4 regions of the Halomonas sp. C22 genome follow, and region 3 is predicted to be linked to each of the others. Evidence: predicted binding sites of a transcription regulator. Region 3 holds the regulator's gene; each other region holds the start of a gene.
What was found. The regulator sigma-54, encoded in region 3, starts transcription at its own class of promoters, with help from an activator protein. The targets are predictions, from matches to a motif close to TGGCACNNNNNTTGCTNT.
Positions count from the first base shown of each region.

Region 1: the regulator sigma-54 is predicted to act here: its motif matches at 4,381-4,398, upstream of FEU76_RS03030 (HAD-IIB family hydrolase).
Region 2: the regulator sigma-54 is predicted to act here: its motif matches at 2,548-2,565, upstream of glnA (glutamate--ammonia ligase).
Region 4: the regulator sigma-54 is predicted to act here: its motif matches at 4,688-4,705, upstream of FEU76_RS05845 (urease accessory protein UreD).

Region 1 covers NZ_VBVC01000001.1:653,779-661,001, forward strand. Annotated here, with positions in the region: gene glyA (serine hydroxymethyltransferase) at 1-366, shown strand, start outside; gene FEU76_RS03010 (glycosyltransferase family 32 protein) at 448-1,278, opposite strand; gene FEU76_RS03015 (FlgO family outer membrane protein) at 1,373-1,957, opposite strand; gene FEU76_RS03020 (hypothetical protein) at 1,963-2,631, opposite strand; gene FEU76_RS03025 (OmpA family protein) at 2,804-3,832, shown strand; gene FEU76_RS03030 (HAD-IIB family hydrolase) at 4,487-5,392, shown strand; gene FEU76_RS03035 (glycosyl transferase) at 5,411-6,631, shown strand; gene FEU76_RS03040 (methyl-accepting chemotaxis protein) at 6,656-7,223, opposite strand, start outside.
Region 2 covers NZ_VBVC01000010.1:132,129-139,351, forward strand. Annotated here, with positions in the region: gene glnL (nitrogen regulation protein NR(II)) at 1-43, opposite strand, end outside; gene FEU76_RS16405 (DUF4124 domain-containing protein) at 230-712, opposite strand; gene glnA (glutamate--ammonia ligase) at 865-2,271, opposite strand; gene FEU76_RS16415 (hypothetical protein) at 2,859-3,476, shown strand; gene FEU76_RS16420 (acyltransferase family protein) at 3,569-4,594, opposite strand; gene FEU76_RS16425 (alpha/beta hydrolase) at 4,719-5,660, shown strand; gene FEU76_RS16430 (sensor domain-containing diguanylate cyclase) at 5,630-7,223, opposite strand, start outside.
Region 3 covers NZ_VBVC01000006.1:155,411-162,633, forward strand. Annotated here, with positions in the region: gene rapZ (RNase adapter RapZ) at 1-379, opposite strand, end outside; gene ptsN (PTS IIA-like nitrogen regulatory protein PtsN) at 449-916, opposite strand; gene hpf (ribosome hibernation-promoting factor, HPF/YfiA family) at 921-1,229, opposite strand; gene FEU76_RS12930 (RNA polymerase factor sigma-54) at 1,327-2,742, opposite strand; gene lptB (LPS export ABC transporter ATP-binding protein) at 2,848-3,594, opposite strand; gene lptA (lipopolysaccharide transport periplasmic protein LptA) at 3,616-4,119, opposite strand; gene lptC (LPS export ABC transporter periplasmic protein LptC) at 4,116-4,700, opposite strand; gene FEU76_RS12950 (KdsC family phosphatase) at 4,701-5,243, opposite strand; gene FEU76_RS12955 (KpsF/GutQ family sugar-phosphate isomerase) at 5,278-6,264, opposite strand; gene FEU76_RS12960 (ABC transporter ATP-binding protein) at 6,496-7,223, shown strand, end outside.
Region 4 covers NZ_VBVC01000002.1:543,385-550,607, reverse strand. Annotated here, with positions in the region: gene FEU76_RS05875 (TRAP transporter permease) at 1-416, shown strand, start outside; gene FEU76_RS05870 (gamma carbonic anhydrase family protein) at 489-1,010, shown strand; gene FEU76_RS05865 (LysR family transcriptional regulator) at 1,042-1,950, opposite strand; gene FEU76_RS05860 (diguanylate cyclase) at 2,172-3,545, shown strand; gene FEU76_RS05855 (copper chaperone PCu(A)C) at 3,594-4,139, shown strand; gene FEU76_RS18690 (PepSY domain-containing protein) at 4,332-4,601, opposite strand; gene FEU76_RS05845 (urease accessory protein UreD) at 4,747-5,631, shown strand; gene ureA (urease subunit gamma) at 5,665-5,967, shown strand; gene FEU76_RS05835 (urease subunit beta) at 5,991-6,299, shown strand; gene ureC (urease subunit alpha) at 6,412-7,223, shown strand, end outside.

The sequences.
Region 1 (7,223 bases), on a different contig from region 3:
GTGTTCATCGAGCGTGGCTACGACATCGTCTCGGGCGGTACCGAAGACCACCTGTTCCTGCTTTCTCTGATCAAGCAGGGCGTGACCGGCAAAGATGCGGATGCTGCCCTGGGCCGTGCCCACATCACCGTCAACAAGAACGCCGTGCCCAACGACCCGCAAAGCCCGTTCGTCACCTCTGGCCTGCGTATCGGCACCCCGGCAGTGACCACCCGTGGTTTCGGTGAGCAAGAGTGTACCCAACTGGCGGGCTGGATCTGCGATATCCTCGACGTCCTGGCCAAAGGCGAAGACACCAGCGGCATCGAAGCCCAGGTGTTGGATAAAGTGGCAGAGGTGTGTGGTCGCTTCCCGGTTTACAAGTAAGCGCTACTGCCTTCAGCAAGTAAAAAACGCTAGCCTCGGGCTAGCGTTTTTTTATGGTAGGTCGCGTTTCCTAAGCACGTATCAATCGGCAGAACGGTCCTGAGCATCACGCGCAGGCTCTGGTCTCACAACGCTGACGGTACGCTGCTCTTTGGTCCATTTTCCCGCTTTTTTGTCGATATACTGAAAATGCTCATTGGTGAAGCTGCCCTGATTGCAGGCATGCCGATAGGAGACAGTGGGCACGGCCTGTTGATCGAGTAGCGCGATGAAAACCCCCGGCCCGGTCAACTCGAAGACGTTGGTCAGGGAGCTGTCCTGGATATTGTGCTGGACTCGCTCGATCAGCCTCAACAGGTTCGGATTGCCGGGGCGGCTGGCAATGAAATAGTTGCTGAGCTCACCACGGCGTGTGGTGATGTAAAGCTCCTCATGCTTGCCTAACGTGTTGGCCAAGGGCCAGATCGCATGGGCATCGATGTCCAGATACACGCCACCGTGTTGGTAGAGCACCAGCAGCCGCCAGAAGTCGGCTTGGGCAGCACCGATTTGCAGGCGATCATATTGCTGATTGATCTCTGCGGGGTAGTGGTCGGCAATGAACGCTTTTCTGGCCTCGGTAATCATGAACCGATACTCGAAACGCGGTGCCATCAGGCGGTTGAACAGATAATTCAGATAAACGGGCAGCGTGACCTTGTTGGTGAAGTTGGTCTGCCAGATGATCTTGGGAATGGGCGTTGGCTCTTTGGGCTTCAGCCAGGGCGCCGCTTGTTCCGGGAGCGTAAAGCGCTTTTTGGGGAACAGGGCATGAAAACCATAGCTCAACAGCTTGGTGATGTTGGCCAATAGCTTGATGATTCTGCTGGTCGCCACGATATGCGGCTTGCGAGATTTTGTTTGAGACGGCATTGGCTCTCTTTGCTCATTTCAATGAAAAGCCTGGGGAGTAGGCTCCTCAGGCTCTTCGATACTATCTGATGGTGCTGGATCATTTACCCGGCCATCACCAACCGCCTTGGCTTTCCAGCAAACTGCGGATGTTGTTGTCCAAGGGGAGGCGGAAGTCTGCACTGCCCAAGACCAACGCATCCCCAGCACGCACCACCCGTGCGCTCACATACAGAGAGTCCTGACCTTGTGCATAGGTTCCCATGAGAATGGAGCGAGCATTGTGCTGAGAGCTCAAACGTTGTACTTGCCTGGAGAGAATCAGCTCTCCCACATTCTCTTCGATGAACATGCTATCGCGCATCTTGACCTCCCGCACCTGCATGCCTTGCTGGGCAAGTGCCGAGGCCATGATCTCCGAACTGATGCGTCCAAAAGTGGACGACTGGCTCAAGTTGTCGATGCTGACGAAGGTGGCCGCAATCATGGGGCTATAGCGGGTAAGATCGGGGTTGCTTGCCATCATTTGCTGGGCAGCTTGATGTGCAAGTTCAGACAGGTCTGGTTTGGGCGCTTCAGGTTGGCTGCTGTTGCCAAGCGATGCGCAGCCCGTCAGCATCAATAGCGCAAGGCTCAGCGCAGCAGTGTTCATGGCGCGGCGGTAAGAGACAGGAAGCACCGTCATAAGCGTCAACAGCATAAAGGTTACCAAGTGTCGGTGATGGAAATAGTCGGCGTCGTGGGAGCCTGAGGCACTCTATGGGGTGCATACTGGCGCCGATCACCGGCATTAATGTAATAGATATTGGACGAAGAGTAGAGGATTTGATCCTGTTCAACGATCTGTGTGGTGACGATGATCTCTTCGTTGCTGGTGGGTGTCCAACTACCCCCGACAGAGTCGGCGAGGATGCCGGCCGGGATCAGTGCCAGCCCAGGCTCACTCCAGTGGCGGATGGGAAAGCTGGCGACGGCAATGCCGGTTGCCAGCGCCGTGTAAGCACCAAAAGGCGGACGCGTATAGCCACGGTCACGATGCTGAACGACTTCCACATCGATCTGAACCGTTGCTCCGTTGGCACGGGGCTGGGTAGTGACGCTGCCACCGCGTGACACCAGCTCGCTGGTCAGCAGGGTTCTGAAACCTCGTTCGAACTCTCCGCCACTGTAATAACTGCCGTACTGTGCGTGTTCGGGGGCGAGAATGTGCAGGTCGCGGAACCGTACCCGTTCGCTGGCCAGGATACCTGCCGCTTCATGTCGGGCCAGGACTTCCCAGTGCTGGGCAGCCTGCATGCGCTGTTGTTCACTGTAAGGGTAGGTGGTAGCAATCGGCGTTTGTGATGTGTTGGCGTAAAAACAGCCGCTTAGCATCAGGCCAACCGCGCCTAGCCCAAGTGGGGCAAGACAGCGGCGAGTGAGAGACAGCAGAGGACGAATGCGCACCGGTAGTTCCTTATCGCTAGTAAACGGCTTTTTGATAGACTAGTTTGCCATGCTCATAGTAGATCGGCCACGAGGTTTAAAACTTGAATGAGTAACCCCCATGCTTGAGGACCATCGTAGCGGCCCTCGTCACGATTCGTTGCTGTCATCTTACCCGGAAGACGATAGCAACAATGGCTGGATGATCAGCTACATCGACATCATGACGCTACTGGTGGCGCTGTTCGTGATCATCATTGCTGCTGCCGGGGTCACTGGCCCCAACTGGAACCCGGAAGCACCTGACACCGAGATCAGTGAAAGCAGTGTGCCTACCTTGGAAGTTCCGCTGCCTGCGCTGTTGGATGAACGTCGCCAAAAGCGCAACATTGCTTATCTGAATGAGCCCGGAACGCTCAGCCCGATGGCCATCAGCGCGGCCTTGGGGGTGGCTGGGCTGCCCGCACCGGTCATGGTGATGCCTGAACCCGCCGAGGTGCCGCCTTTGCTGGCGCTGGCACCTGTCGAGCCAGCATCGCCGGTAGCGCCGCTGCTGGAGCGTTACCTGCCTGCGCTGCCCACGCCGCTGCTTACCCATGAAACTCAGCGCTCGGGCCAGCCACTGGCAAATTACATGGTGCTGTTGACCGACCGTCCGCCCGTCAACGTCCAGCAGGTGGAGGACGAGGCCATCAGCAGTGCGTTGGCACTGGACGAGCAGTTGTCTGAGCGGGTCGAATCGTCCCTTTACCTGCCTGACCTGGATGGCGTCGAGGTCTCCCGAGTGGCAGAAGGCATCAGCCTGCGCGTGCAGGATCAGCTGCTGTTTCCTTCAGCCACCGCTGGGCTGACAGAGGGCGGTACATCGCTGGTGGGAAGCCTGCTGGAAACCATTCAGCGCTACGACGGTGAAGTCTGGGTCGAAGGGCACTCGGATAGTCAGTCGATCAATACCCCCGAGTTTTCGTCCAACTGGGCGCTTTCCAGCGCACGGGCCATTGCCATCGTCGAAGCACTGGAGGCTGCAGGGGTCGAACCTGAACGGCTGCGCGCGGTCGGTTTTGCCGACACTCGCCCACTGGAAGATAACAGCAGCGCCGAGGGGCGCGCCCGCAATCGACGTGTCGAAGTAGTGATTCACGTAGAGTAAGCACCCACACGCTGGCTTGGGGCAGCTCACTGTTGTAAGAGGAGGCTTCAGCTCGCGATGATTCCTGCACTTGGCTTGATTGGGGTGGCTACTCAGGCAGTCGCCCAATGAAATTGGCCTTCCACAGGATAGCCTGGGTGGCTGCTCTGGCTATAAGCCAATGAATTGGCCTTCCACAGGCAGGCTTGGGACTGCTTTGCTTTTGCTGAACAAAAAAAGCCCGCCAGGGGGGTGGCGGGCATCAAAGGGCTTGGCTCACTGCAGCCCACTGACATCTGGTGAGGGGGTGTACGAGATCGCCAGTGGGTACAATTCGAGTATAGCTATTTTTAAATGTTTGCCAAGGATTGGTGTAAAAATTTTTGTTGTTGTGTCGTTGTGGGCGCTCTATCAGATAATTCTTGTACAATTTCTGGCAATACTCCCGCCTCTTGGCCCCTGTTTATTTGCGCTATTTTGGTGCGCCTTCGCTTGCCCTATTTTGGTGCTGTCTTTATTGGGAGCTTTCGCGTGTTTTAATTATTTGATTTTAATTAACTAAATCGTTCTGGCATGCATTCTGCTTTGGTAGTTTCCTACCTTAGGTGCTTTTTTCGAAAGGCCATCACGTTCGGCTTTTGAATGACCTGATTCCAGTTTGCAAAAGGTGCTGCCATGACCGAGTCCGCTAGTCCTGCACTACTTGACCCCGCGTTACAGCCGCGTCTGGTGGTCACTGATCTCGACGGTTCCTTGCTGGACCACCACAGCTACGACTTTTCGCCTGCGGCCCCTTGGCTTGCTCGCCTCAAGCAGTTGGGCGTGCCGGTCATTCCTGTCACCAGCAAAACGCGGGCCGAACTGGTGCCGCTACGTGAAGCGCTGGGGCTGACGGCAACGCCCTTCATTGCTGAAAACGGTGCCGTGATTGGTCTGCCGCCCGGCTGGTGCCATGCCAGCCTTGACCGGCCGGGTAGCGGGCTGGACGGCGTGGTCATCAAGCACACGGGGGTGGATATCCGCTTTATCCGTGCACGCCTGGCCATCTGGAAGCAGCGTCTCGACCTGCAGTTTACGCCCATGGGGGAGATGGAGGTGGCAGAGGTCATGGCCAGAACTGGCCTGGACGAGCCCCGTGCCAAAGCAGCCAAGCGGCGCGAGGGCAGCGAGCCGCTGATCTGGGAAGACGATGAAAATGCCTTGGAAAAATTGCGTGCTGCGCTGGAGGGCGATGGGTTGACCATGACCCAGGGCGGTCGTTTCTGGCACGTCATGGCGCAGGCATCGGGCAAGGGAAGTGCGGTGAACTGGTTGATCCAGCGCTTTGCGTCGCTACGCGGTCGGCAGCCGCTTGCGCTGGGGCTAGGCGATGGTCCCAACGACGTTTCCATGCTGGAAGCCGTCGATCAGGCCGTGGTGATCAAAGGGTGCCATGACTTGAGGGTGGCGCCACACAACCGGGCGCTGTATCGCACCCAGGCAACCGGGCCAGCCGGATGGGCCGAGGGGGTGGCTCACTGGTGGGGGCGAGACGACCGCCGGCTAGCGGCGGAGCCCCATCTGCAAACCACCACGGCTTAACTCAACGAGGAAGCGCGCATGAGTGATTTTCATCAGAATGGCGTCATTACCGATTTTCATAATCTGACCCGTCGTCCCGTGGAAGATCTCGAGCGGGAGCTGTGCCAATTTGCCAAGCGCCGCCCAATGGGGTTGATTCTACCGTCGCTGTTTTCCGAGCTGGAAGGGCCGGCGCTGTCGGCCATTGTCGATGAATTGGCCAAGGTGCCTTATCTCAACGAGATCGTGATTGGCCTGGATCGGGCCGACCGAGAGCAGTTTCTCTATGCTCGTGAGTTTTTTTCACGCTTGCCTCAGCATACCCGCATTCTGTGGAACGATGGTCCTCGGCTGCGAGCGCTGGATGCGGAGCTCGAGCATCACGGGCTAGGGGCGCTTGAGCCTGGCAAAGGGCGCAATGTGTGGTACTGCGCGGGGTATGTGCTGGCGTCAGGGCGCTCGTCGGTGGTGGGACTGCACGACTGCGATATTCTGACCTACGACCGCAGCTTGCTGGCACGCTTGATGTATCCGGTGGCGCATCCGCGCTTCAACTACAGCTTCTGCAAGGGGTACTACCCACGCATTGCCGAAGGCAAGCTGAATGGTCGGGTGTCTCGTTTGATGGTGACGCCGCTGCTACGGGCATTGAAGACCGTGTGCGGCCCGCTGCCGTATCTGGATTACCTGGACAGTTTCCGCTATCCGTTGTCGGGGGAGTTTGCCATGCGCAGCGACGTGCTGGAGGGCATTCGCATTCCTGCCGATTGGGGGCTGGAAATTGGCGTGCTCTCGGAGCTACAGCGCAACTACTCGCATCGCCAGCTGTGCCAGGTAGATATCGCCGATGCCTACGACCACAAGCACCAGCCAGTGAGCGAAGAGGATGCCAGCGGTGGTTTGAACCGCATGAGCCTGGATATCGCCAAGGCACTTTATCGCAAGCTGGCCACGCAAGGCGTCAGTTTTAGCAGCGAAGATTTCCGTACCTTGAAAGCCACCTACTATCGGTTGGCGCTGGACTTGATCGAGGCCTATGACCACGACGCCACCATGAATGGACTGAGTCTGGACCGCCACTGCGAAGAGCAGGCGGTAGAGCTGTTTGCCAGCAACCTGCTGGAAGCTGGCAACCTGTTTCTGGACAACCCGCGTGAGCGCCCGTTCATTCCTAGCTGGAACCGGGTGCAGGCCGCTGTACCTGACCTGCTGACCCGGATGCACGAAGCGGTCGCGCTGGATAACCAGGGGGATGTGTAGGCCATGACGGCCTACGTTTGACGCCTAGAAATCGTCGCTGTGCGCCTGTGTGCTGGAAGGCGCCAGTGACAACGCCTGGGCTTGATGCCGTGACGCGTTGAGCTTGAAGTTGCTGACCATCTGACGCAGCTGGGTGCTCAAATGCGCCAATTGCTGGGTAGCATGATTGCTCTGCTGCACCAGTCCGGCATTTTGCTGAGTCATTTGATCCATCTGTGTCACGGCCTGGTTGACCTGCTCGATGCCGCTACTTTGTTCGATGGTGGCCGCAGAGATCTCCTGGACCAGCGTGCTGAGCTGCTGGATGTCGCCCACCACGCCGTTGATGACATCACCGGTACTGCGCACTCGGCGGCTGCCTTCGACCACCTGAGCATCGGCATTCTCGATCAGCCCCTTGATCTCCTGGGCGGCAGACGCGGAGCGGCTGGCCAGCTGGCGAACCTCGTTGGCCACCACGGCAAAACCGCGCCCTTGCTCCCCTGCACGAGCGGCTTCCACCGAGGCATTCAGCGCCAGGATATTGGTCTGGAAGGCAATCGCATTGATCGTTTCGACGATGCTGCTCATGCGAGTGGCGCTTTCATTGATG
Region 2 (7,223 bases), on a different contig from region 3:
GCAGTACCGCCGTGGTGAGGTGTTCCAATAAGCGCTGATACATGGCGTGTCCTGAAGCGTCGCTAACCGTTGCGTTAGAGATTTAGCTGAGGAAGTGCAAAAAGCGCGCCAAGTTACCCAAAACGACGCCATGCACGGCTTGGGGGCAGCCTGCCGGTGCCGCTCGGGCATTTATAGCGCACGGGCAGGGAGATTTAGCCAGCCTGATGCACCATTATAGTGCATTGCATTAATCGGCGATAAAAATCGTCACCTGATCGGTGCGATGTTGAATACGCCCCTGACTGTCCAGCAGCTCTGCCTGCAAACGATGCTGCCCTGGGGGCAGGCCTGCCAGCCAAAAAGCATCGCTGTGCAGAGGAGATTGGCTAAGCTCGCCGTTGACGAGCAGCTGGATCTGGTGGTCCTCGCGCAGCGCAGGGGAAACGCTGACCTCCACGGGCGTCATGCCACCGCGCAGCGACGCCCCTGGCGCGGGGGCAACGATGACGAACCGGTCATAAGGCATGAACGGCTGGCCCGGACGCCCCAAAGGCCGTGCCGCCGAAGGCGCGGCTGGGCGGGTGGCGGCAGGCAAGCTGGGCAAGGGCGCCAGCCGCAGCACTTCGCCTCCGCGCTCGGGGTTATCGGTAAACGTGACGTTGCCCTGGGCATCGACGATGCGGTACACCGTTTGCGCCTGGGCAGCGCTTACCCACAGGCAGGCAGCCACGAAAACCCCTGTGGATAATATGGCTGACCATGCAACACGCCGCTTGCTCACCACGCTGTCTCCTCACCTATGCTGCCCATAAAAAAACCCCGCCGAAGCGGGGTTTTGGCTCGTCACACCGCAAGGGTGATCTTAGCAGTCATGCCATCAGCTTAGCAGCTGTAGTACATGTCGAACTCGATCGGGTGAGTCGTCATGCGGATACGCTCAACGTCTTCCATCTTCAGTTCGATGTAGGCGTCGATCATATCGTCGGTGAACACGCCACCTTCGGTCAGGAACGCACGGTCAGCATCGAGTGCTTCCAGTGCTTGATCCAGGCTGTTGGCCACTGTCGGTACGGACTTGCCTTCTTCTGGCGGCAGGTCGTACAGGTTCTTGTCCATGGCATCGCCAGGGTGGATCTTGTTCTTGATACCGTCGATACCCGCCATTAACATCGCTGCGAACGCCAGGTAGGGGTTGGCAGTCGGGTCAGGGAAGCGAGTCTCTACACGCTTGCCTTTCGGGCTGGCAGTGTAAGGAATACGGATAGACGCAGAGCGGTTACGAGCACTGTAGGCCAGCATGACCGGCGCTTCGAAGCCCGGTACCAGACGCTTGTACGAGTTGGTAGAAGCGTTGGTGAAGGCGTTCAGAGCACGGGCGTGCTTGATGATACCGCCGATGTAGTACAGCGCCATTTCAGACAGGCCAGCGTACTCATCGCCCGCGAACTGGTTCTGACCATCTTTCCAGAACGACTGGTGTACGTGCATACCAGAACCGTTGTCGCCTACCAGCGGCTTCGGCATGAAGGTAGCGGTCTTGCCGTAAGCGTGCGCCACGTTGTGGATCACGTACTTCATTTCCTGAACTTCGTCGGCCTTCTTCACCAGCGTGTTGAACTTCACGCCGATTTCGTTCTGACCGGCGTTGGCCACTTCGTGGTGGTGTACTTCGACAGTCTGGCCAATCGCTTCCAGGGTGTTACACATGGCACCACGGATATCGTGGAAGCTGTCGACCGGCGGAACCGGGAAGTAGCCACCCTTGAGGCGCGGACGGTGACCCAGGTTGCCAGTCTCGACCTTGCTGTCGGTGGCCCAGGCGCCTTCGTCGGAAGTGATCTTGTACATGGATCCTTGAATGTCGGACTTCCAGTGCACTTCGTCGAAGATGAAGAATTCGGGCTCGGGGCCGAAGAACGCAGTGTCACCCAGGCCAGTGGACTCGAGGTAAGCCTCGGCGCGCTTGGCGATGGAACGCGGGTCACGGTCATAGCCCTGCATGGTGGCAGGCTCGATGATGTCGCAACGCAGGATCAGGGTAGCGTCTTCGGTGAAGGGGTCCAGGAAGCCGGTGCCGTCTTCCGGACGCAGGATCATGTCAGACTCGTTGATGCCTTTCCAGCCATTGATGGAAGAACCATCGAACATCTGGCCGTTTTCAAAAAACTCTTCGTTCACGTCACGCGCAGGCACGGTCACGTGCTGCTCTTTACCGCGTGTGTCGGTGAAACGCAGGTCTACCCACTTAACGTCATGTTCTTCGATTAGCGCAAGAGTCTTGGCTGACATAGTGTCCTCCGGTATGAGCGTGGCTTAGAGCTTGAAACAATAAGCTATCGATAAAAGTGTTATTCAACAAATCGTCTACATGCCTTGGCACGTGGCGCGTTTGTCTTTTTTGTTCGCTTTACGTTTGCTTGACCATGGATAACAAATCGCCCAGCGATCATTTCAGACCGGCTATCGTTGTAGCACGCCAAGCGGCTTCTGCCTATGGCCTGCTAGCGACTGACAAACGGCCCATGAAACTGTTCATGAAACTGCCTACGAAGCTGTCACGAAATATAAGCACGTAGCATGCCAACTTTGCACCAATATGGCTTTTAAAAAAATAACAGCATGATTCAAAAAGCAAAAATCATTTTCTCCGATGCCTCCTGATGTAGCATTTACCCACTACGCTACTGCATAGAGCACGTCTCAAGCTCAATATGCACCAAAAAAATACAAAAAATTCCCTTATTGCACAAAATCAGTGCATAGCAAGGCAGTCTATTTTTATGCTTTTCTCCACCATTTCTCCTTGCTACGAAAAGAAACCAATGCCTACAATAAATTACAAACGGAAAGTTTTTACTACGAAGGAAGCCGCTTTCATGGGTACGGTTTGCTTTATCGTCGATGCTTCCGTGGCGGGAGCCTGGCTTCCTCGCCACCTGCGCTCCATTCGTCAATCTGGCCTGGCCGAGCATCTCGTGCCCGTGATCGTGACCGCCGCGTTTCTGGATGAGCGCTTCGCGACCCTGGAGCATCGTTTCCACGCCCACTGCCTCGTCACCCCAGAGAAGAAACTGGGCGCTCGCCTGAATCAGGCGGCGTATGTCAGCCAGGCAGAATGGCTGCTGGTGGCCATGCACAAACAGGTACTGCCTGCACAGCTATGGCCCCTGCTGTACCCCGAGCTGGATACGCAAACGCTGGATGCGCTGATCATCAGCGCGATGACGCCTCGGTTGCCAGAACGCCTCTGGCAGCAGCTACGTGGCCCTAACGCCGCATTGCCCCCTTACATGGCCATCAGCCGAACCTGGCTGGAACGCCTGGGAGGCTTCGACCCCGAGCTGGAGGTCACGGCAATGACCGACCTGCTCCAGCGCCTGCATGCCTGCCCCACCCGCCTGAAGACCCTCAGCGGGCAAGCACTGGGGTTGCCGCGAGGCTCGCCACTGAGCGCGTTGAAAGCACGCTTTTCTACCGAAACACCCCCACATTGATCGTCGCCCTCATCCCTTCATCACTCTTCAACGCCTTCCCCAATGCACAAGGCATACTGAACGGCCCCAGCGAGGCTTACCTAACGCCAACCTCATACTTTCAGGCGTTTGCCAAATAGCATGGCGCCCCAGGTGGTGGTGTTCACCGCCTTGTTCAACAGCACCGAGCCCACGCTGGCCACCACGATCAAGAGCAGTGCGTAAAGCACCAGCGGCAGCGTTTCCACGCCGACCAAGGTATCGGTAATGGCAAAAAACATCGGGTGAGCCAGGTAAATACCGAAGGAGTAGGCATTGATATAGCGCACCCAGCCAGGCGCTCGGCGCCCCTTCAAGCGGCGCATGGTCACCAGCACGAACAGCACGAAAAAGGGAATGACCCAGACTTCCTTGGAAGAGAACGCCAGCCAATGAGCAAAGGTGGCCATCACGATCAGCGCCACCCACCCCCATAGCCAACGGGACTGCGACAGCGTTTGCAGCCACACGGGGCGCTCCTGCAGCACGGCACGAGGTGCCAGCGGGTAATAGCGCACCAGTACCAGCGCCAGAAAGAAGAGATACACCCACCCCAGGGGCGCGATCCACAGCAAGTAGCCAGGGGGTTCTACCTGGAACCAGTACGCCAGCCCCCAGTAGGCCATGCTGACTACACACGCCACCCACAGCCAGGGCACCGGATTCACCCGCCACAGCTGCCAGCGGGTAAATGCCCAATACGCCGCATAGAACTGCATGGCGATGATCAAGAAATACCCGTGCCAGCCCGCATAGATGAAGTAGCTGCGCGCATTGGCCAGGAAGCCCACGGCATCGTCGCTGCCCGACAACCGCCACCACTCTGCCGTCGAATAGATGAAGCCATACATCAGGTAAGGCAGCATGACGTACTTGACCCGCTGGAGCAGAAAGCCCGGCGGGACCTGCTTGTCGTAACGCACGGCGAAAACGAATATCGAGATGAACAGGAACACGGGGGTGCCCAACACCAGGGGAATCCGCATGAGGTCGGTGGCCAGGTTATCTAACCGCTGGTTCAAATGGTCCAGCCAATGAAACAAAAAAACGGCAATGCAGCCGTAAGCACGAAGCCAGTAGATTTCCTCGATTTTCTGCATCCAGCCTCCCGGTTTTCCCCCAGCGCACCGCCTAGCCGCTATCCTGTTAACAGCGTCCGAGAGTGAACACCCGCGAGCCGCCTGTTGTCCGACCTTGTAAATGCCCGTAAATTCCGGAGGCCCCGTGATCAGAAGAACTGCCTTGCAACGCATTGCTCTGCTGGCTGGACGCTTGGCCGGACTCTTTGGCTGGCTGGTGTTGAGCAACGTCGCACTGGCAGGCGAGGTGGTGCGCGACCAGTTCTACTCCCCCACGCTGGGCTACGATTACCCTTATACGCTTTATTTACCCGATGGCTATGACAGCCAGGCGACAACACCCTACCCCGTGATCTACCTGCTGCACGGTTCGTTTGGTAACGAGCTGGACTGGGCCACTCGGGGTAACTTGCCACAAGTGGCAGACCGGCTGATACAGGCAGGGCATATTCCCCCCGCCGTGTTCGTGATGCCAGGCAGCCGCAGCTGGTGGGTAGATGGCCATAACGAACCCGCCCGCAGCGCCTTTTTCAACGACCTGATGCCTCACATCGAAGCCCACTACCACGTGGGCACCACTCGTGAGCAGCGAGGAGTGGCCGGGCTTTCGGCAGGCGGCTACGGCGCGCTCAACTTCGCGCTGGAACACCCCGAAATGTTTGCCGCCGCCGCCGCGCTGAGCCCCGCCAGCTACGTGCCCACGCCGCCCAGCAACTCTTCGGCGCACCGCCACCCCACCTTTCTGGATGAACGAGGCCAGTTCGACCAGGCACTGTGGGAGCAGCTCAATTACCCCGCTCACCTGGAACACTATCGCCTTCAGGTCACACCGCGCCCCGCCGCCGAACAGGGCGACACTCCGCCCGTGCCGCTCTACATCAGCGCCGGGCGCAGTGACGTATACGACGCCGAATACCACGCTCGCCAGCTACGCCAGGCCATGGAACGCATTCAGCCAGAGCTGGTGCGGCTAGACCTGTACCCCGGTGGGCACACTTGGCGTGTATGGCGGGCCAGCCTGCCCGCCGCGCTCAACTTCCTGTTCCAGTACGTGGGTCACGAAGCACCTGGCGAAACGGGCGCATAGAGCACCGCCTGGTTACGCCCCTGCGCCTTTGCCTGATACATCGCCTGGTCGGCACAATGGATCAGCGTGGACTCTTCAGCAGCGTGCAGGGGCAACAGCGCCACTCCAATACTGGCCGAGACATGGACTTCCCCCACCGACAGCGTGAACGGCACCGCCAGCGCCTGGCACAGCTGGTCTGCCACCCTCAGGGCCTCTTCGGCACCCACGGGCCCACCCAGCATGGCCACGAACTCATCGCCCCCTATGCGCCCCACATGGTCGCCCCCGCGCAGCCGTTGCCGGAGGCGCTGGGCCACGGCCTGCAGCAACTGGTCGCCGACGCCATGACCAAAACGGTCGTTGATGGGTTTGAAATCATCCAGGTCGATGAACAGCAGCGCCAGCGGTGTATCGCATCGTTTGGACTGGGCGATGGCACTGCTCAAGTGGCTGAAGAACAGCGACCGATTGGGCAAGTCGGTCAAGGTGTCGTGCTGGGCCAGATGCAGCACTTTTTGCTCCATCTCCCGGCGTGGCGTCACATCATGGGAAATCCCCAGAAAGCTCATCACCTGCCCCTGCTCGTCCAGCAGCGGTGCCCCGTTGGTAAAGTGCCAGCGCCACTCGCCGTTGGCGTGCTGCACCCGGTACTCGATCAACCCCTGGGGCGCCCCGGTGCGGTAAACCTTTTCGATATACCGCTGGCAGGCTTCCAGGTCTTCCGGGTGCAGCACGAAGCTCATGTTCTGCCCCAGCACCTCCTCGACCTCATGGCCCAGAATGCGCGGCCAGTTCGGCGACACATAGGTCAGCGTGCCTTCGGCATTCAGCGTGTAGATGATATCGTTGGCCTGCTCGACCAGCTGGCGAAAACGCTGCTCGCTGGAGCGCAGCGCGGCCTCCAGCGCCTTACGCTGGGTAATGTCGTTGGCGTAGCCTGTCCATAGCAGGCTGCCATCGGGCTGGCGGCGAGGACGATCGTGGGCCTCGACCCAAAGCATCTCGCCATCGCGACGAAACATGCGAAACTCACTTCGCCAGGGCGTCAAGGAGCGCGCACTTTGCAGTGACCCTTCAATCACCGTATCGCGGTCACTGGGATGAATGTTGGCCAACAGCGTTTGGGCATCTGCCAGCACCTCTTCCACGGTGGCACCAAACAGCTCCGTGACCCGCTGGCCCACGTAGGTGTAGCGCCACGCCGCCCCCTCCAAGGAGAGATGCAGCTGGTACACGAACCCCGGCAGCTGCGAGAGCAGATCATCCAGCGACTCGCCAAAAGGCAGCATCAATTGGCTCAGTTCGCCATACACTGCTCGCTGGCCCCCATCGCGCACGGGCGAAAGCTGCAGTTGCCACGCCCGCCCCGACTCCCCCCACCGGACATTCAACGCGCATGGCTGCTGCTGTTCGTCACAGCGGCGAATAGTATCCAGCACGCTCGCCCCATCCAATGGAAAACAGCGCCCCAAGGCCGCTTCCGAGCCCATGGCTTGCCAACCGGCCACACGCCGAAAAGCAGCATTGCCCTGAACGCACGCCTGGCCATCGCACATCATCACAAACAGCGGGGTCGCCGAC
Region 3 (7,223 bases):
GGGTTTCTTCTTCCTTGTTGATGGCCTCTTCCAGGGTCATGTCGCTATCCCGCGTCAGCGGGTGGCGCCGACGGGTGGCCGAGTAGCGCTCCAGCAGAATGCGAGCGTCCGTGGTCAGGTAGATGACCTGAAAACGGATCTGACGCTGGCGTAGTTCTTCCAGCAGAGCAGGCAACTGTTCCAGTGCAGTAGGCAAGTTGCGCGCATCGATGCTGACGGCCAAATGAGTACGCCCCCCCTGTTGACGCAGTTCATCGACCAGCGAGCCCAGCAGCATGGCAGGCAGGTTGTCGATGGCGTAATAGCCAAGATCTTCCAGAGCCTGTAGGGCGATGGACTTACCGGACCCTGAACGGCCGCTAATGATCACCAGCTGCATAGCGCATCTCTCTTGGCTTGAGAAGGAATAGGGGGTTACCGACGGCCTTGCTGCCCGGCAAAGGCTGCGCTAGGCAGCCTGCTCGCGAATCTTGTCGGTCAACAGCGTCAGCAGTTCACGCTGGCTGCTGACATTGCGCAATTGCTGACGTGTGGCTGCGTCGTTCATGATCGTGGCGACCTGACCCAATAGCGCCAAATGCGTATCATCGGCTTCTTCGGGTACCAGCAGCACGAACACCAGATCGACGGGGTCACCATCGATGGCATCGAAGTCGACGGGTTCGGCCAGCTTGAGAAAACCGGCAATGGGCGTGCTGCAGTGAGGACTGCGTGCGTGGGGAATGGCCACGCCATTGCCGATGCCGGTACTGCCCAGCCGTTCACGGCCAATCAATCGACTGAAGACTTCCTGGCTATCCAGGCTGGGCGTGTTTTGAGCGATAAAGGTGCTGAAAAACTCCAGCACCCTTTTTTTGCTGCCCCCGGGCACGTCGTACAGCACGCGCTCCGGGGGGAGAATGGTTTCCAACGTCATCGGGTTAACGCACGCCAGCGCCTTGGGCGCGGGCTTGTGCTTTTTCCTTGTGTTTTACGAGCTGACGGTCGATTTTGTCCGCCAGGGCGTCAATGGCTGCGTACATGTCGTTGTCCAGCGCTTCGGCATGAAGGTCGGCTCCTGCTGCGTGCAGGGTGCAGGCGGCTTGCTGGCGCTCCTTTTCAACAGATAAGGTGACCTGGACGGTCGTGATGTTGTCGTAGTGACGTTCAACGCGTTCCAGCTTTTCGTTTACGTAGTCACGCAAGGCGTCAGTCAGTTCAACGTGATGACCAGTGATGTTTACTTGCATTGACGTGCTCCTTATCCATCGGACTGTACTTCGATTGTAACCCTTTTTGGGCCATTGCAAAGCCCTCGTCGAGAGTTTGTTGGGCGAGAGCGTTTAACTAGCGTAAACGACGGCGCTCACTCGACGAAGGTATACCCATCGACTCACGGTACTTGGCCACGGTGCGGCGGGCCACGGTAATGCCGCCCGCTTCCAGCAGGGTGACCAGACGGCTGTCGGAGAGTGGCTTGCCCGGAGGCTCGTCCTGAATCAGTTTCTTGATGCGTGCTCGAATGGCCGTGCTGGAATGGCTGTCGCCACCTTCCTGGCCGCTGACTTGGCTGGAGAAGAAGTACTTGAGCTCGAACACCCCGCGCGGGGTATGAATGTATTTCTGGGTAGTGACCCGCGAGATGGTCGATTCATGCATCTCCACCGCTTCGGCGATATCGGCCAGAATCAGCGGTTTCATGGCTTCTTCGCCATGCTCCAGAAAGCCGATCTGCCGAGCAATGATCTCGCGCCCCACGCGCAGCAGGGTGTCGTTGCGGCTCGAAAGGCTTTTGATCAGCCAGCGAGCCTCCTGGAGATGCTCTTTCAGAAACTGGTTGTCCTGGCTCTTGTCGGCGCGTTTGATCAGGCTGGCGTAGTCGGGCTGAATACGCAGTCGAGGCAGCGCTTCCGGGTTGAGTTCCAGGTGCCAGCCCTCGTGATCGTGGCGTACCACCAGATCTGGCGTGACATAGCTGTCGTCGGTGATGCCGTAGGCGCTTCCAGGCCTGGGGTCAAGGCTGCGAATTAAACGGATGACATCGTCCAACTGCTCGTCGTCGAGGCTCAGGCGTCGCTTTAGCAAGCGCATGTCGTCCTTGCCGAGAGCTTCGAGAAACTGGCGTACCAGGCGTTTGGCAGGCATCAGCAGCGGGGTGTCTTCGGGCAGCGAGGCCAGCTGCAGCATCAGGCACTCCCGCAGGTCACGGGCAAATACTCCGGTGGGTTCAAACTGCTGAAGGCGCAGCAGGGTGTTTTCGACCTCGCGCTGGCTCAGGCCGTCGTGGCCTTGTGCCTTGAGCCCCTCGCGAATGTCGTTGAGAGGCTGGGTCAGGTAGCCGTTGGCATCCAGCGCATCGATGAGGCTTTCGGCGATGGCATGTTCACGGGAGGAGAAGTCGGTCATGGCCAATTGCCAAAGCAGGTGACCGTGCAGGCTCTGCCCCGCCGCCTGACGCTCGAAGTCCGGGCCTTCGCTGCTGCCGCCCATGCTCCCCATGTCCTGGTACGTGTCGGACCAGTCGCTGTCTACGGAAAGCTCGCTGGGGATGCTGTCTGCCCACTCGGCTTCCTGAGGCTCGCTGACGGCCTGTTCGCCAAACTCATCTTCCTGCTCGAGCATGGGGTTGGCATCCAGCGCCTGCTGAATTTCTTGACGAAGGTCCAGCGTCGATAGCTGAAGCAGCGCAATGGCCTGCTGCAGCTGAGGTGTCATGGTCAGCTGTGTGCCGATGCGCAGTTGAAGAGAAGCTTTCATGACCATCTGAGAACCACTCGTTAATCAGAAAGCTCCACCCTAGAGCGACTCTCCGTTTGGTGCAAGTGCAATAAGCATGCCACTAAATAAAATGTCTTCGTGGGCCATTGTTTAAAGCCGGAAGTCGGCGCCCAGATAGACGTCGCGTACCTTCTGGTTATTGAGGATTTCCTGGGGGTTTCCACTGGCGATGATGTGTCCGTCGCCAACAATGTAGGCAATATCGCAGATATCCAGAGTTTCACGCACGTTGTGGTCGGTGATGAGGACGCCAATATGACGCTTCTTGAGGGCGCGTATGATCGATTTGATATCGCCCACGGAAATGGGGTCGACGCCGGCAAATGGTTCATCCAGCAGAATGAAGGCAGGTTCGGTGGCCAGCGAGCGAGCGATTTCCACCCGCCGCCGCTCGCCGCCCGAGAGGCTCATGCCCAGGTTGTCGCGAATATGGGTGATGTGAAAATCTTCCAGCAGAGATTCGAGCTTGGCTTCTCGGCTGCTGCGGTCGAGCTCACGACGCGTTTCCAGAATGGCCATGATATTGTCGGCCACCGACAGTTTGCGAAAGATCGATGCTTCCTGAGGCAGGTAGCCGATGCCTGCCAGGGCACGCTCATGCATCGGCGCCCGGGTCAGGTCGAGATCGTCGATGCCCACTTTGCCAGCATCGGCCTTCACCAGGCCGACGATCATGTAGAACGAGGTGGTCTTGCCTGCGCCGTTGGGGCCTAGCAGGCCAACGACACTGCCTTGGGCAATTTCCAGGTTGATATCCTTGACCACGCGGCGGCGCTTGTAACTCTTGGCCAGATGCTGTGCATGGAGCGTCTTGACCGCTGCAGTGTCGGGGCTGATGGCTGTCACGAGGGGCTCTCTCTATTGCTCGGGCTGTAAGGTCATGCGGATGCGTTGCGGTGCGCTGCCGCTGACATCGGAGCGTGCTTGGACCACCCCGCGGTCGATGAAGTATTCGAGCCGTCCACCCTGGAAGCGATCCCCTTGCTGGGTCAGTTCGGCCTGGTCGATCAACTCTACACGCCGCTCGGACACATGGTAGACGATGCGCCGCGCCCAGCCTTCCATGGGCGTCGTCTGGTCTTCCAGCTGGTTGCGCAGGTAGGCACGCTCGCCCGTGGCGACGGCCCGGGAGAGCTCGCCCGCCTCGTTGCGATGAATTTCGACACGCTCTCCGCGCAGCTGCATTTCACCTTGGCGAATGTCGACGTTGCCGGTATAGACCGCCGTGCCCGCACGTTGGTCCAGGTCCAGGCGGTCGGCTTCCACTTCAACGGGGGCCTGTTGTTGAGCAGCGGCAGGCAGTACGCCTACCACCATGGGAACGGCAAGGGCGAACAGTGCCGTACGAAGCAGGGCGTTCATGGCGACTCCTGAGAAGATTGGGGGGCGGGCGGATGCACGCCGCGCACGTTATCGATCAAACTGACACGGCTGTCGTCCAGCCAGACATCCATGCGTGAGGCTTCGATGCGTTGAGGTGGCTGCTGCAGTACCACAGGGGTGTCGCTCCAGGCATGACGCTCCAGTCCATCATAGTGCAGCAGGTCGGTATCCAGCTGCCAGCCTTCGTCCGGCGCCAGCAGGCGCGCGGATCCGGCCAGGGTCAGCGCCTGGGAGTCCATGTTCAAGGTGCCGGTGTCGGCAATGGCCAGCCATTCACGCTGCTCGCTGTCGAACAGGGTGGCGCGTGGTGACGTCACGTGGGTCATGGCCGCCTGCGGGGTATGTACCAGACGCGGTGCCACCAAGGATTGCTGAAGCGTGCCGTCTTCACCGAACAGGGTGATTTCGGCATTTTCCAGCACGTGTCCGGGCTCTTGGGCCTGGGCCTCGGGGTCTACTTCACGCTGTTGAGGGGCGCGTGGGTCCAGCCACACCAACAGCCCACCCAGGGTGATGACCAGGCCCGACAGCCAGACGCGTTTTCTCACCCTGATGCCCATTCAGACGGAACCGTGCAGATAAGTGTCGAGTACGGCGTCCCAGTGCCCCTGGCTGGTGAGCAGCGTGTCACAGATTTCGCGCACGGCGCCATGCCCGCCCAGGCGATCGGTAATCCAGTCGGCGTGGGTGTGCATGTAGTCGGGGGCGTTGGGCACAGTGATGCCGACGCCGGAGCGCTTGATCGGCGCGAGGTCCGGGAGGTCGTCGCCACAGAACGCAACCTGTTCCAGGGTAATGTCTAACCGTTGGCATAGCCCGCGCAGGGTGGCGAGCTTGTCTTCACAGCCTTGGTAGACATGGCTGATGCCCAGCGCTGCGGCACGCTGACTGACCATGGGAGAGTCACGGCCGGTAATCAGCGCGACATGAATGCCGACCCGTTTGAGCAGCTTCAGCCCGTGGCCATCCTGGGTGTGAAAGGCCTTGATTTCGATGCCATCGGCCTGGAAGTACAGGCGGCCGTCGGTCAGCACGCCGTCCACGTCCAGGGCCAGCAGTTTTACACGGCGTATACGATCTAAAAGTGCGTCAGGTAGGGCCATAGAGCCTCCGTATCATCCATCATTGGATCATGGGTCAGATAACGCCGCTTGCCAGCAGGTCATGCATATGCAGAGCGCCAATCGGGCGCTGCTGTTCATCGACCACGGCCAGCGCCGTGATACGACTATCTTCCATTATACGCACGGCTTCGGCCGCCAGAACGTCGGGGCCGATGCGTTTGCCTGGCCGTGTCATGACGTCGTCCACCTTGACGTCGCGCAGGTCGTGAAACTGGTCCAGCGTGCGCCGCAGGTCGCCATCGGTATAGACACCAGCCAACCTGCCCTGGCTATCGATGACGCAGGTAAAGCCGAGCCCCTGGCGGGTGATTTCAAGCAGGGCATCGCGCAGTGGGCTGCCCAGTGCAACCCGAGGAAGCCGAGAGCCATCGTGCATCAGATCACGCACGCGCAGCAGCAGTCGCTTGCCCAGGCTGCCGCCAGGATGCGAGAGCGCGAAATCTTCGGCCGTGAAACCGCGTGCTTCCAGCAGTGCGACGGCCAGCGCGTCACCTAGCGCAAGCGCTGCCGTCGTCGAGCTGGTGGGGGCCAGATCCAGTGGGCAGGCTTCACGTTCGACGCCGCTGTCCAGGTGGGCCTCGGCGTGACGTGCCAGGGTCGAATCAGGGCGCCCCGTCATGCTGATCAAGGGAGTTCCCAAGCGCTTGAGCAGCGGCAGCAGAGCCGTGACTTCGCCGGTTTCACCCGAGTTCGACAGGGCCAGCACCACATCGCCCCGGGTAATCATGCCGAGGTCGCCGTGGCTGGCTTCTCCGGGATGAACAAAGAAGGCGGGCGTGCCGGTACTGGCCAGGGTGGCCGCCAGTTTTCCGGCGATATGGCCGGATTTGCCCATGCCGGTCACCACCACACGACCCTTGCAAGCCAGGATCAGCTGGCAGGCACGGTCGAAGCTCTCGTCCAGCTTGGCTTGCAGGCCGCCAATCGCGGCTTGCTCTATCTGCAGTGTCCGCAGTGCGCTTTCACGCAGTGAGCTGGGTGGGGTGGGAGGCTGGGGCATGGTCGGTCTCGTTCTCGTCATCACGGTTGATAGTTTTCAAGAATAACATCTTGCGGCGGCTTTTAGCCAAACCACTGGCAGGCCGTGGCCAGCAGGCAAGGTGCGCGTGGCTGTTCCTGTGGGTGGCGTTAGGATACGATGTTCGATAATATTTCGAAAACACTGTTTTTTAAACCGCCGATCCGGGCTCGACATGCCCGCGTCGGCGAGCGAACGAGGGGTGTGATGCCCATGACGGATATGCCCTTTATCCAGGTGGAGGATGTGTACTTTTCCCGCGGCGACCACGATATCTTTCGTGGCGTGAGCATGAGCATTCCGCGTGGGAAAGTCACTGCCATCATGGGGCCCAGCGGAACCGGCAAGACCACCCTGTTGAAATTGATCGGCGGGCAACTGGTGCCTGATCGGGGGCGCGTGCTGATCGATGGGCAGGACGTGCATCGGCTGTCTCGCAAGGCGCTGTTTGCGCTGCGCAAGCGAATGGGCATGCTGTTTCAGAGTGGCGCGCTGTTTTCCGATCTGGATGTCTTCGAGAACGTCGCTTTTCCACTACGCGTGCATACCGACCTGCCCGATACCATGATTCGTGACCTGGTGTTGATGAAGCTGCAGGCCGTGGGCCTGCGCGGAGCGCGCCACCTGTCGCCTGCCGAGCTTTCGGGCGGCATGGCCCGCCGCGTGGCGCTGGCGCGGGCCGTGGCACTGGACCCGGAGCTGATTCTTTACGATGAGCCGTTCGTGGGCCAGGACCCCATTTCCATGGGCGTACTGGTGCAGCTCATCAAGCGCTTGAACCAGGCCATGTCGCTGACCTCCGTGGTGGTTTCCCATGACATCAAGGAAACCCTGAGCATTGCCGACTACCTCTACCTGATCGCCGATGGCCAGGTGGTGGCGCATGGCACGCCGGCGTCGCTGGATGTCAACGAGGACCCCAGAGTCAGTCAGTTCATGCA
Region 4 (7,223 bases), on a different contig from region 3:
CCGTGATCTCCTCCATCACGCCGCCGGTCGCGCTGGCCGCGTATGCGGCGGCCGCGATTGCCAACACCGATCCGCTCAAAACCTCGTTGACCTCGTTCAAGTTTGGCCTGGCGGCCTTCGTGGTGCCCTTCATATTTTTCTACAGCCCGGCCATTTTGATGCAGGGCGACTGGCTGGATGTCGTCCGGGTCGTCATTACCGGATCGGTGGGGATTTACCTTCTCTCGGCGGCGGTTCAAGCGTGGCTTTTGAGCTCGCTCAACTGGGCGTTACGCGCGATTGCGCTGATCGCGGGGTTGACGATGCTGGCTGGCGGCATCACGACCGATCTCATCGGTATTGCGCTGGGCCTGCTGGTGATCGGCTACCAGGTTCGAGTGAGCAAGCGCCCGCCTCAAACCGAGTTGAGCGAATGAGCGCAAGCCATTTCCCTGTCACGAGGCAGAGCCCGCTGTTCCGGGGCTCTGCCCGCTAGAAAGGCAACGGATATGACATGTTACCGTTTTGAAAACCATCAACCGATCGTATCAGCCAGTGCTTACATTCATCCGACCGCGGTGATCATTGGTCACGTGATCATTGGCGATGGCTGCTACATAGGCCCCGGGGCCAGCCTCAGAGGGGATTTCGGCCATATTCGTATCGAACATGATGCGAACGTGCAGGACAACTGTGTCTTGCACGGCACGATAGACTCGGAAACCATTATCCGTGCCAGAGGGCATATCGGCCATGGCGCCGTGGTGCACGGCTGTCTTGTCGAAGAGGATGTACTGATCGGCATGAATGCTGTCGTGATGGATAACAGCGTGATCGGTGCGCGCTCCATCATTGGCTCCTGTGCCATGGTGCGCGCGGGCTTCTCCTGCCCCGCTGAATCCTTGGTGATGGGGGTGCCCGCCAAAGTACACAAAACCCTGAGCCAGCGAGAAATCGACAAAAAGCGCGAAGCGACCCAACGCTACATGGCGCTGGCCAAGCGCTCATTAGCCGCACTCGTTCCCTGTTGATCAATTCTCGGCGCCCGCCTACCCCATCCGCCTAGCGTGGCTCGCCGGCATAGTGGTGGTGATTGCGGATTTCACGGATCAGGCTTTTCGCCGCTTCGGGCAAGGACTCGAACTCCCTCACCACGACAGAGCGCTCGCGAGTCGCCCAGGCGTCTTGCAGCGCCACGATCTCCAGCTGCATCGTCTTTTGATAGCGCAGAGCGCTCGATTCGGAGATGACACCGATGCCCACGCCCGCTTCGATCATGCGGCAAGCGGCTTCGAACCCGTAGACCTGAATACGCAGGGGCAGCGTTTGCCCGTACTCGCTGACCTCCTTTTTGAGAAACTCCAGCAAGGTACTGCCGTCGTGAAGCCCCACGTAGGGGTAAGTGAGCGTTTCCCTGAAATGGACTTTCTCGGCGCGCGTCAGCGAATGCCCCTTGGGCACGACCACCACCAGGCGGTCGACGCTAAAGGGCAGTATCTCCAACCCTTTGGTTTTTATCTCACCGGAGGTCACCCCAAAATCCGCCGCGCCGTCCAGCACCCCTCGAAAGATATCCCGGGTGAGCCGCTCCTTGAGATCGATGGTGATGCCCGGGCGGCTACTCAAATAACTCGCCAGCACTTCGGGCATGAACTCGGTCACCGCCACGGTATTGGCAAAAATGCGGATGTGGCCCGATTCGCCGCTGCTGTAATTGGAGAAATCGCTTTTGACGTAATCGACCTGGCGCATGATGGTGCGCGCGTGGTGCAACATATTATGGCCGGCGGGTGTCAGCTCCACCCCATGGCTGCCCCGGTAGAAAAGGCGCGTCCCTAGCTGGCCTTCAAACGATTTTATCCGGGTACTCGCGGCCGCGGTGGAAAGATGCGCCAGTTTGGCTCCGCCGGTCAGGCTGGAGGCCTCGGCCACATGAATAAATAGTTTTAGATCTGCAATGTCAAAATGCATCTAGCTAGCTCCACCTTGGGATTGCTGTCTGACTCTATACTTTAATTATAGCTGTGTTCATTATCATGCCAGAGGTGTCGGTGGCATCAGTGGCAATGGCTCACTTGAATCAGGTGGCCACAAACCGCACCAAAAGGCCCAAAACCCTGCCTTGGGTGCGTATTGTCTCACCTTGTTTATGTGTAACATGGTCTTTTTCCGCAAAGGTCATCGGGTGGGGTATGCGCTATAAAGATAAACATCAGCTCGCTGCCGAGTGGCAGTCACTCCTGGAGCGCACGCCTTTGGCGCTACGCCAGGCGGTGGAGACACTGGTGGAATCCCGCCGCGATATCTTTGCCGATCATTTCTATCAAGTGATGCTGGAAGACCCCCACGCGTCGCTGTTTCTCTCCAATGAGCAGGTAAAAAACCGGCTTCACCCCTCCATGCAGCGCTGGCTCAGCGCTATGTTTGCCGTCGAGCACGCCGATTTTGAGTCCCTGGTCGAGCAGCAGGAAAAAGTCGGCCAGGTGCATGCGCGTATCGATATCCCGGTGAACTTGGTACTTAATGGCGCACGGCAGTTAAAGCAGGCGCTTTATGAGCACATTAACAGCACCTTTAGCGCTGAACTCTCTTCCGGTGATGCAGCGGTGTATGTGTCCGATCATATTGATATGGCCATGGAAATAATGAGCCATGCCTATTCAGTGGCGAATAATCGTAATACCCGTATGGAAGAAGCCTATAAGCTGTTCTCTTTGACCCAGAGCATCGGTGATGAGCGCGAGCGGCAGCGCTCGGCACTGCTCGATTGGGAGAACGCACTGATGTTTGCCGTGGCTGCGCAGCAGGCAACGACGGCTTTACCCCGATTAGCCAGCTCCGAGTTTGGGCTTTGGTATCACCACAAGGCGTGTCACGCCTTTGAGGGCGCGCCGGAAATTACCACTATTTCACAGCATGTTCGTCGCGTGGACGAGGAGTGGCTCGCCCAGCTAGGCGACTCAGACAGCCAGCGTCGCCTGACTGCGTTGAGCAGCATTCGCGATGCGGCTCGCACGATCTTGATGCTGTTGGATGACGTTCTGGATCGCGCCTCGGGGCTCGAAGCAGGCCGCGATAGCCTGACGCGTCTGCTCAATCGCAAGTTCCTCTCGGTGGTGCTGAACCGTGAAATAGAGATCGCGCGCCACTCGGAAAAGTGTTTTGCGCTGCTCATGGTGGATGTTGATCACTTCAAATCAATTAATGATACCCATGGTCATGATGCTGGCGATAACGTACTGCGGCAGGTAGCCAGTATCCTTGACCGCTCGACCCGAGGCGGCGACTACGTGTTTCGCATGGGCGGTGAAGAGTTTCTGATTGTGCTGGTGGATACGGATCAAGACGGCAGTCGACTGTTTGCCGAACGGCTGCGCCACGCGGTGGCCAAAGAGCCGATGTTAGCCGCTGCCGATACGCTACTGAACGTCACGGTGAGCGTCGGGGTTACGCTTCATGATGGCCACCCAGACTACCAACGCTCGATGCAGCGCGCCGACCAAGCGCTGTACCAAGCGAAGCGCAGCGGGCGTGACCGGGTGGTGGTTGCCGCTGCCACTGAGTAATATCGCGGTAAGCGCTAGGTTTTGGCGATGTTACCCACGGAGAACACTATGTTGATGCGCCGTTTTATGCTGTTAACCGCACTGTTGTTCATGAGCACGCCGCTGATGGCGGCTCATCATGGCAGCGGCCACTCGGATGCCATGGAGGGCCACTCCTCTATTGAAGTGGTGCAACCCTGGACCCGTGCAACGCCGCCGGGGGCCGGGGCGGGCGGTGGCTTTGTCACTCTCACCAATCACGGTGATGGCGATGACATGCTGCTGGGGGCGACCAGCCCGATCACCGAGCGTGTCGAGATCCATATTATGGAGATGGACGGCGATGTGATGCGCATGGTACCCCTGCCCAGTGGCATCGAGTTACCGGCGGGCGAGAGCGTCACGCTAGCGCCGGGCGGTTTACACTTAATGTTGATGGAACTGGGCTCACCCATCGTGGAGGGTGCGCCCGTCCCTGTGACGCTGGAGTTCCAGCACGCCGAGCCGATGGAGATCGAGCTTCAGGTGCTGCCAGTGGGTGCCTCTCCGGAAGGGAGCCACCATGAAGGTAGTCACCCTAAAGGTGCCCATGATCATGGGCACGCGACGCACTAAGTCGGCCTACCGCCCTGTTAGCCTTGGCGAGCGGGGCGACGCTTCCACCACATCACGCCTGCGGCCACGCATATCACGATGACGGCGATGCATACCGCCAGCAGGAAGAGCTGATTGGTAAGCCCAAACTCCTGCCCCGAACGTTAATCCCAAATTCCAGCCAGCGGCCTAGCGGGCCATAGTCGGCGTAGCTCATATCGAGCAGCGGCTCACCACGCCGCCCCTGCCGTTGCGCGGCCACCAGAGATAAATGCCGGTGGCGACTAACAAAATCGACCAGCCCGCGGCAATCTCAATCAGCTTGCGTGGGGGTTGCCCGAAAAACTTGAAGCTATGCAGGTAGCGAACGGTCCACATCACCGTTCCCCCGTCATCCAGAGAACCAAGCACCTCAGCCGTATAGGGATTGACGTACACCGCCAGCCGTTCGCCGGTTAGGTGCAATGTGATGGCTATATGCACATATTTGGTGCATTGAAGGGCTGGGCAAGAGGGTTGAGGCTCAAAAAAAGGTCTTTATGGCGGTAAAAAAGCGCTTTTCACCATTTTGGCGCATTCTTTGCATTTATAAGGCAATGATGAATCCACCAGAAAGCGACAGCGCCCCATGATGTTGAGCGAACTTGCCCCACCCGCTGCTGATTCCGGCCACCGCTTTGACGCCGAGCGCCGCTGGGCCGCCTCGCTGGCCCTGCGCTTTGCCAACCGCGATGGCGTGACCCGATTAGTGCAGGCGCGCCACCAAGGGCCGCTACGGGTGCAGCGCCCGTTCTACCCGGAAGGCAGCCAGGAAGCGTGCCACGTTTACGTGTTGCACCCGCCCGGCGGGCTGGTGAGCGGTGATGCGCTGACCATCCGTGCCCATGTGGAGCGCGGCGCCCACGCGCTGCTCACCACGCCCGCTGCCAACAAGCTTTACAAAGCCGACAGCCAAGGGGTCGCCTGGACACAGCACACCGAGCTGACGGTAGAAGAGGGCGGCACCTTAGAGTGGCTGCCCCAGGAAACCATCGCGTTTAACGGCTCAAAGGGTGCTCAGCGCACCCATATTGTGCTGCAGGGTAATGCCCGCTGCCTAGGCTGGGAAGTGATGGCGCTCGGACGCCCGGCCAGCGATTTACCCTACGTTTCCGGGCAGATCGAGCAGCACTTCCGCCTGACCCTGGACGGCAAGCCGCTATGGCTGGAGCGCCAGCCGCTGGACCCCGCACACCCGCGCTTCGTGGGCCGCTGGGGGCAGGGCGGCGCGACGGTGCAGGCCACGCTGTGGGCCGTGGGGCTCGATGATGCCCCGGCGGCCATCGAAGCACTGCGCGAGGCGCTGCCGGATAACCCCCGCTGGGCAGTGACGGAACGCCATGGCGTACTGCTGATGCGCTATTTAGGTGCATCCCGAAACGAAGCCTGGGCCCTGTGTGAACACGCCTGGCAGCTACTACGCCCGCGCTGGATCGAACGCGAAGCGCATACGCCGCGCATTTGGCTAACCTGATTGGCAACACGCTGATAACGCTGGAGACACTCCATGGAACTGACCCCAAGAGATAAAGACAAGCTGATGCTGTTCACGGCCGCCCAGCTCGCCGAGCGGCGCAAGGCGCGCGGCCTGAAACTCAACTACCCCGAGGCGGTGGCGCTGATTAGTTTTGAAATCATGGAAGGCGCACGAGACGGCCGCAGCGTCGCCGACCTGATGAGTTACGGCCGCGAGATCCTCACCCGTGACGATGTCATGGAAGGCGTGGCCGAGATGGTCGATGAAGTGCAGGTAGAAGCCACCTTCCCCGATGGCACCAAGCTGGTCACCGTCCACACCCCTATCAACTAACCGTCCACCGCTAGGAGAGCGCCATGATTCCCGGTGAGTATCAGTTGCACGAAGCGGATATCGAGCTGTGTGCGGGCCGCGAACGCATCAGCGTAGAGGTGGCCAATACTGGCGACCGCCCCATTCAGCTCGGCTCCCACTACCATTTTGCCGAAGCCAATCCGGCGCTGGTGTTTGACCGCGATAAAACCCGTGGCTACCGGCTGGACGTCGCCGCAGGCACCGCCATCCGCTTCGAACCCGGCCAAACCCGCGAAGTCACGCTGATACCGTTCGTCGGCAAGCGGGAAATCTACGGCTTCCGTGGCGATGTGATGGGGCCGCTCGATTAGCCAACGGATTAATAAAGAACAACCGACGGTAGGGCGGTCATCGTCTGGGTGACTGGTCACACAGACGATGACCGCCCAGCACTGGACTCAACGCTTGAGGCAGAGGCAATACATGAAACCGGTAAACAAGATCAGTCGGCGCGCCTACGCCGATATGTACGGCCCCACGGTAGGCGACCGCGTGCGCCTGGGCGACACCGAGCTATGGATTCAAGTCGAAAAAGACGCCACCCACTACGGTGAAGAAGTGAAGTTCGGCGGCGGCAAGGTGATCCGCGATGGCATGGGCCAAAGCCAGCGCCAGGATGCCTCGGTGATGGACACCGTGATCACCAACGCGCTGATTCTCGACTGGTGGGGCATCGTCAAAGCCGATGTGGGGCTGCAAAATGGCCGCATCGCCGCCATTGGCAAGGCGGGCAACCCCGACACCCAGCCCGATGTCGAGATCGTCATTGGCCCCGGCACCGAAGTGATTGCCGGTGAAGGCAAGATCCTCACCGCTGGTGGCATTGACGCCCATATCCACTTCATCTGCCCCCAGCAGGTGGAAGAAGCGCTGATGAGCGGTGTCACCACCATGCTGGGCGGTGGCACTGGCCCCGCCACGGGCTCCAACGCCACTACCTGCACCCCCGGCGAGTGGCACATTGGCAAGATGCTCCAGGCCGTGGACGACCTGCCCATGAACATCGGCCTGCTGGGCAAAGGCAACGCCAGCCTGCCGGAAGGGCTCGAAGCGCAGCTGGAAGCGGGCGCGATGGGCCTCAAGCTGCATGAGGACTGGGGCACCACCCCCGCCTCCATCGATACCTGCCTGAGCGTGGCGGAAAAGTACGATGTGCAGATCGCCATCCACACCGATACGCTCAACGAATCCGGCTTCGTGGAAGACACCCTGGCCGCGTTTAAAGAGCGTGGTAT